Regions from separate parts of the Vibrio panuliri genome, predicted to be linked through region 2. Evidence: predicted binding sites of a transcription regulator. Region 2 holds the regulator's gene; each other region holds the start of a gene.
What was found. Region 2 encodes MetJ, which represses methionine synthesis genes. Its sites were predicted from a motif close to TTAGACNTNTANANGTCTAA; they were not measured.

Region 1 (2,274 bases), 940 kb from region 2:
GAATCGCACCGATAGTGAGTGGCACGATGGCTGCAGTGGTGCCAATAAAAGTGCCGACTAACAACTTAGTGACAGGAATAATTGCCACCATCAACACCAAAAATGGCACTGAGCGACCAATGTTCACTATCGCTCCTAGTACGCTGTTTAAGCGAGGATTTTCAAGTAAGCCACCTTTTTTTGTTGTGTGGAGGATAACGCCAAGTGGAATACCAATGGCAAAACCAACCACTCCTGAAACGGCGACCATATATAGCGTTTCCCAAGTCGCGCCTAACAGCAAGTCTGCGTTTAAGCTTAGCCAATCAGAAATCGTATTAAAGGACATAGCCAAGCACCTCTACTTTTACGTTGTTCTCACGCAGGAATGCAATTGCATTGTTATCGTCTTCTTCACTACCAAACAGTTCAGCTACCATCATGCCAAACTTAACACCACCGGCGTAATCAAGGTCTGAACTTAGGATGTTGACGTCAATGTTGTACGTACGCGAAATCTGGCTCATCAGCGGAGCGTCTACCGTTGCTCCAGTAAATTCGAGACGGACTAACGGGTAACTGCCCTCAACGCGGGTTGGTTGCAGACGCACTTGATAGTCTTCAGGAATAGATAAATCCAGTGTCGAACGGATAAATTCGTGCGCAAGCTCAGTTTTAGGGTGAGCGAAAATTTCACCCACTGTGCCTTTCTCTACCAGCTCACCACCACCGATAATCGCCACTTCATGGCAGATGCTTTTCACGACATCCATCTCATGGGTGATCAGCAAGATAGTGATTTGCAACTGGCGATTGATTTCGCGTAATAACTCTAGAATTGACTGAGTGGTTGCGGGATCCAGTGCGCTGGTCGCTTCATCACACAATAGTACTTTAGGGTCACTGGCGAGCGCACGAGCAATCGCGACACGCTGCTTTTGACCGCCACTCAGGTTTGATGGGTAACTTTCATGCTTGTCAGCCAACCCAACCAGTTTTAGTAGTTCTGTGACCTTCTGGTTAATGTGCGCTTTCTCTTTGCTCGCGAGTTCTAGCGGCAATGCAACGTTTTCAAACACCGTGCGAGATGACAGCAGATTAAAATGCTGGAAAATCATCCCGATGTTGCGGCGAGCGGCACTCAGTTGAGATTTGGTGAGTTTGGTCAAATCAACGCCATCGACGATGATTTCTCCACTGGTTGGTGCTTCAAGCATGTTTACACAGCGGATCAGGGTACTTTTACCTGCGCCAGATGCGCCGATAACCCCAAAAATAGTCCCTTGGGAGATATGGAGGTTAATATCTTTCAAGGCATTGATTTCCTTCTTGCCTTGATAGAACACCTTATTTACCTGATTAATTTCAATCATTGAGAAACCTGCTTATGCTCGACTCTTAGAACAGTATATTATTTTGAGCTACATCTCATTTAATAGACGATGCTATGGGTTTGTTGAATTAGTGTCAATAGATATTTTTACGTCTAGACGTCTAAAAGTATCTTTACAAGCAAACGATTAAGTAATTAGATAGTGATGAAAGCAATAAAGCGGGTATAATCCCCTCAGTTATACAAGTAAATAGAGACAAAATTTTGGCGAAACCAGCAGTTTTTTTGGATCGTGATGGCGTTATCAACGTAGACCACGGCTATGTCCATGATGAGCACGACTTCGAGTTTATTGAAGGCGTTTTTGAAGCGACCAAAAAGCTAAAGCAGATGGGATATTTGCTTGTACTTGTGACCAACCAATCTGGCATTGCCCGTGGCATGTTTAGCGAAGATCGTTTTCTTTCCTTGACTCAATGGATGGATTGGAACTTTGTCGATAACGGTGTTGAACTAGACGGCATCTACTACTGCCCACATCATGCTGAACATGGACAGGGCGCTTACAAAGAAGATTGTGATTGTCGTAAACCTAAGCCTGGCATGTTTATTTCAGCGCGAGATTTCTTGAAAATTGACATGGCAAACTCGGTCATGATTGGCGACAAAGCTGAAGATATGATGGCGGCAGAAGCTGCGGGTGTGGGTACAAAAATTTTAGTTCGCACTGGTAAGCCAGTGACTGAACAGGGTGAATCCTTAGCGAGTGTGGTACTGGATAGTATTCGCGAAGTCCCTAACTATTTAAATAAATAGACTATTATTTAAAGGCTGCAGTTGCAGCCTTTATTATAACGGAGGTGACTATGTTCAGAGCCAGCATCTTAATGACCAGTGCTGTTCTCCTTGCGGGTTGTGCGACTAGCGACGACTCTTCCACTAACACTAACGACCAGTATGGC
Region 2 (2,274 bases):
TGAGCCAAACCCTGATTGCTGTTTCAGGGCGATTTGATGTCCTGGATGTTCAGGCAAACTCGGATGGAATATCGTGCCCACACTTGGGTGCTTTGTTAGGTAGTCGAGGATTTGCGTTGCGCTCTCTTCATGGACGCGCATACGTGCACTTAGGGTACGCAAGCCACGCAGAGTCATGTAACTATCAAATGGTGTCCCTGTCGCACCGATACAGTTTCCCCACCATGAGAGATCGTCGGCATGTTGTTCTGTTTTGGTTACAATCACTCCGCCAATGACATCCGAATGACCATTAATGAACTTAGTTGTTGAGTGAATAACAAAGTCAGCGCCAAGCTCTAGAGGCTTTTGGTATACGGGCGTCAAAAAAGTATTATCGACCGCAACAAGTGCATCGACAGCATGTGCTTGCTGGCAGACCTGTTCAATATCTACCACTCTAACGAGGGGGTTCGATGGCGTCTCTATTAGCACTAATTTGGGCTTTTTCTCTAATGCTTCAGCCAGAGCTTGTGGGTCGGACTGATCGACAAACAGAACCTTAAAGTCTCCTTTTTGAGCGCGAGTATTAAACAGGCGATAGCTGCCGCCATAGCAATCGTGTGGGGCAATAATAAGATCATCAGGGCCTAAAAAGGCGGTTGCCCATAAGTTCAATGCCGAGGTTCCGCAGTTGGTAATGACAGCACCTTGCCCCGATTCTAATTCGTACAGGGTTTGCTCTAGTAAACCACGGTTTGGGTTACCCGAACGGGTGTAGTCATATTGAGGTACATCGCCAAAAGCGGGAAAACCATAATTGGTAGAGAGGTAGATGGGGGGAACCACAGCATGATGTTGGGTGTCTGATTCTATGCCAGTGCGAACTGCAATAGTAGCAGGCTTGCGGGTACTCATAAGTGTTTCCTTACAAACTATAGTGACTTGTCACTCTGAATGCGATATACCTAGCCAATACACCACATTCACAATCCATTCACTCTACTTTACTTCTCAAAAAATAAGACGTCAAGAAGTCCAGATGTCTAAATGTCTTTGCTTGTAGCCTTAAAAGCCGCTAAAATTATAGGTGGCAATTATCTATGACTAACAATAATGAAGGTGCGCAATGGCAGACTGGAATGGCGAATACATTAGCCCATATGCTGAGCATGGAAAGAAAAGCGAACAAGTAAAGAAGATTACAGTTTCAATTCCATTAAAAGTATTGAAGGTATTAACTGATGAGCGAACTCGCCGTCAGATTAACAACCTACGCCATGCAACGAACAGTGAGCTGCTATGTGAAGCGTTTCTCCATGCATACACTGGCCAACCGTTGCCGACGGATGAAGATCTGCGCAAAGACCGACCTGACGATATTCCAACCGAAGCGAAACAGCTAATGACGGAAATGGGTATTGAGTTCGAAGCATTTGACGAGTAATCGCTAGCATCTTATTGCGATATCTGAATTAAAGCACCAGTTCAGATTATGCGAAAATCAAAGCATTAAAAAACCGCAGCTGAAAACTGCGGTTTTTGTTTTTCAGAGCAAAGATTTTCGAGCTGAGAATCGCAACTATTCATTTCGTAGAGCGTCCATGCCTCAATTTGTCATTCCATAGAGCGCGTAGCGCGAGTAGGGAATCTTGTTTTGCTAGATTAAGCCAGAGATCCCCCAACTCGTTCGTTCCTCACTCTTGAGAATGACAATATAAGGTAACGATGGAAAAGTTAGCTAAACCGCATGGCTATGCCATATACCCTTCAGGCATATCAATACGTGCCACCCCCGAGTCAACAGCAGCTTGTGCAACGGCTTTTGCTACGCGAGGTAGAAGACGGTGATCCATCGGTTTTGGAATAATGTACTCTGCACCAAATTCTAGATGCGCCACTCCTGCTGCGGCAAGAACTTCGGTTGGTACGGGTTCTTTTGCTAATTGGCGAATCGCTTCGACTGCGGCCAGTTTCATCTCATCGTTAATTTCACTTGCGCGAACATCTAATGCACCACGGAAAATAAACGGGAAACACAATACGTTGTTAACTTGGTTAGGATAATCACTTCGTCCAGTACCCATGATCAAATCATCGCGAACTTGATGAGCCAGTTCAGGTTTGATTTCTGGATCTGGGTTCGAACAAGCAAACACAATCGGTTTATCGGCCATCAGTTTTAAAGCATCTTGTGGCATCAAGTTCGGGCCAGAAACACCTAAGAAAATGTCCGCGCCTTCAATCACATCTTCTAAGGTGCGTTTATCGGTGTTGTTGGCGAACAGCTTTTTG
Region 3 (2,274 bases), 1.2 Mb from region 2:
CACTATAGGTATCACAAGCTAAGATAGCGGCTTGGTCACCATCAAGCGCTTTACCCAACAGCGCAACCTCTGTCACTTTCTGCTTGGCAAAAGCAAACCAACTTCTCACTTCTTCACTCAATGCCGGTTCTAGGTCTAAGTCCACCGGGCTATGTAGAAGCGAACAAGAGCTTGCCACCCATAACTTATCCCCGAGTTTGGCTTTAACTGGTTCTAACAGCGCTAATTGCTTCGATAAGTCCGCACGCCACACATTGCGTCCGTTAACCACACCCGCTGACAATACCCAGTCTTTAGGTAGTTTAGCCAGTACCGCATCTAGTTGCTCTGGTGCCGCAGAGAGGTCAACATGTAAGCCGTCAACGTTAAGCTCAACAATGCGCTCAAGCGTATCTTCAACAGAATCAAAGTAGGTAGTCAGTAGCACTTTTACATCACTACGAAGCACTTGATAAGCAAGCTTGAACGAGTCTGCCCAACGCTTTTCTAACTCAAGCCCAAGAATTGGTTCATCGATTTGAACCCACTCAACACCCTGCTTTGCTAACTTTGCCAGAATCGCTTGATAAGCCGTTAACAAACGCGGAAGTAATGACAAGCGATCAAATCCCTCCTCCACTTCTTTACCCAGATATAAGTAACTAAGCGGGCCAAGCAGAACGGGCTTAACCTTGTGACCAGCCTTAACTGCTTGATTCACCTCTTCAAACAGTTGTGGCCAGCTCACTTCAAATGTGTCGTCTTTACTGAACTCAGGCACAATATAGTGATAGTTAGTATTGAACCACTTGGTCATGTCAGACGCTGCACTGCCAGCACAACCACAATTAGCTTGTGATTGACCGCGTCCAACGCGGAACAAGGTATCTAGGTCAGGGAACCCCTTTCGATGGCGCTTTGGCACATGCCCTAGCAGCAATGTCGTCGTTAGTACATGGTCGTACCATGCAAAATCACCCACAGAGACAAAATCTAGTCCAGCTTCTTGTTGGGTTTGCCAGTTTTTCGCTCGCAGATCAGAGCCCAATTGTTGCAGTGCTTTTTGGTCAATTTCGCCTCGCCAGTACTTTTCTAATGCAAATTTAAGCTCGCGTTTTTCACCAATACGTGGATAGCCAAGAATATGTGTCGTCGTTGTTGTCATTTTAATAGTCCCTGTGCTGAAAATTTATGTTCGTTGCCAGTTAAGATGTCTGGATGGCTAAAATATCTCGTGAATCAGCATCATGAACAACGTCCAATTACTCAAGTTGCATATTAGAAAAATTCATGTTCACCCGATTTATCGGCAAAGGGGATGATATGCCTCTCGTGAATTTAGACGTCTAGACGTTTACTTTTGCAGTAATTGGCGGTAGGTTAATTACATTCATGGAAGAAAGTAAAAGTTGAAAGGAACTCATGATAGAGCTGAAACATCTGCGCACATTGGTTTCACTTCGAGATACGGGATCACTTACCGCAACGGCGACAGCCCTGCATCTCACTCAATCTGCACTATCGCACCAAATTAAAGATCTTGAATCTCGTTTGGGTGGACAACTGTTCCTGCGTAAAACACGACCGGTAAAGTTCACCTCTGAAGGGGAAATTTTGCTGCGCGTTGCTGACGAGGTGCTGCCAAAACTTGCCAAAGCAGAAAATGAACTGGCAAGCTTGAAAGAAGATGTCAATGGGCGTCTACATATGGCTATTGAATGTCACTCATGTTTTCAATGGTTGATGCCGGCACTTAAGGAATACCAAATTACTTGGCCCAGCGTCACACTCGACTTTTCGTCAGGCTTTGGATTTGAACCGCTACCAGCGCTACTAAGTGGAGAGCTGGACTTAGTGATTACTTCCGATATTCAACCTCGCTCGGAAGTGCATTTTGAACCCCTATTTGATTTTGAAATGCGCCTGATCACCGCAATCAACCACCCACTTGCTGCCAAATCAGCCGTTGAACCACAAGACATCGCCGATCAAACGCTGATCTCATATCCGGTGCAAAAACAGCGTCTCGACGTCATAAAGCATTTCCTTCAACCTGCTGGTGTCGAACCGGCTAAGTGGAAACAATGCGACAACACTTTGATGCTGGTGCAGATGGTTTCCGCAGGTTTAGGTGTTGCTGCGCTGCCTAATTGGGCTATTAGTGAATTCTCACGCCAAGGTTTGATCGCCAGTGTGCCGCTTGGGGAAGGTCTATGGCGCAGGCTATTTGCCGCGACGCGAAGCTCTGAAAAGGACAAACGCTATCTGCAAGCGTTTTTCACTACCGCCAAGCAG

Region 1: the regulator MetJ is predicted to act here: its motif matches at 1,458-1,477, upstream of metN (methionine ABC transporter ATP-binding protein MetN).
Region 3: the regulator MetJ is predicted to act here: its motif matches at 1,318-1,337, upstream of metE (5-methyltetrahydropteroyltriglutamate--homocysteine S-methyltransferase).

Annotation. Positions count from the first base shown of each region.
Region 1 covers NZ_AP019654.1:2,500,851-2,503,124, reverse strand. Annotated here, with positions in the region: gene GZK95_RS11395 (methionine ABC transporter permease) at 1-328, opposite strand, end outside; gene metN (methionine ABC transporter ATP-binding protein MetN) at 318-1,352, opposite strand; gene gmhB (D-glycero-beta-D-manno-heptose 1,7-bisphosphate 7-phosphatase) at 1,577-2,128, shown strand; gene GZK95_RS11380 (MliC family protein) at 2,179-2,274, shown strand, end outside.
Region 2 covers NZ_AP019654.1:206,323-208,596, forward strand. Annotated here, with positions in the region: gene GZK95_RS00960 (O-succinylhomoserine (thiol)-lyase) at 1-897, opposite strand, end outside; gene metJ (met regulon transcriptional regulator MetJ) at 1,109-1,426, shown strand; gene GZK95_RS00970 (malic enzyme-like NAD(P)-binding protein) at 1,734-2,274, opposite strand, start outside.
Region 3 covers NZ_AP019654.1:1,415,122-1,417,395, reverse strand. Annotated here, with positions in the region: gene metE (5-methyltetrahydropteroyltriglutamate--homocysteine S-methyltransferase) at 1-1,144, opposite strand, end outside; gene GZK95_RS06430 (LysR substrate-binding domain-containing protein) at 1,402-2,274, shown strand, end outside.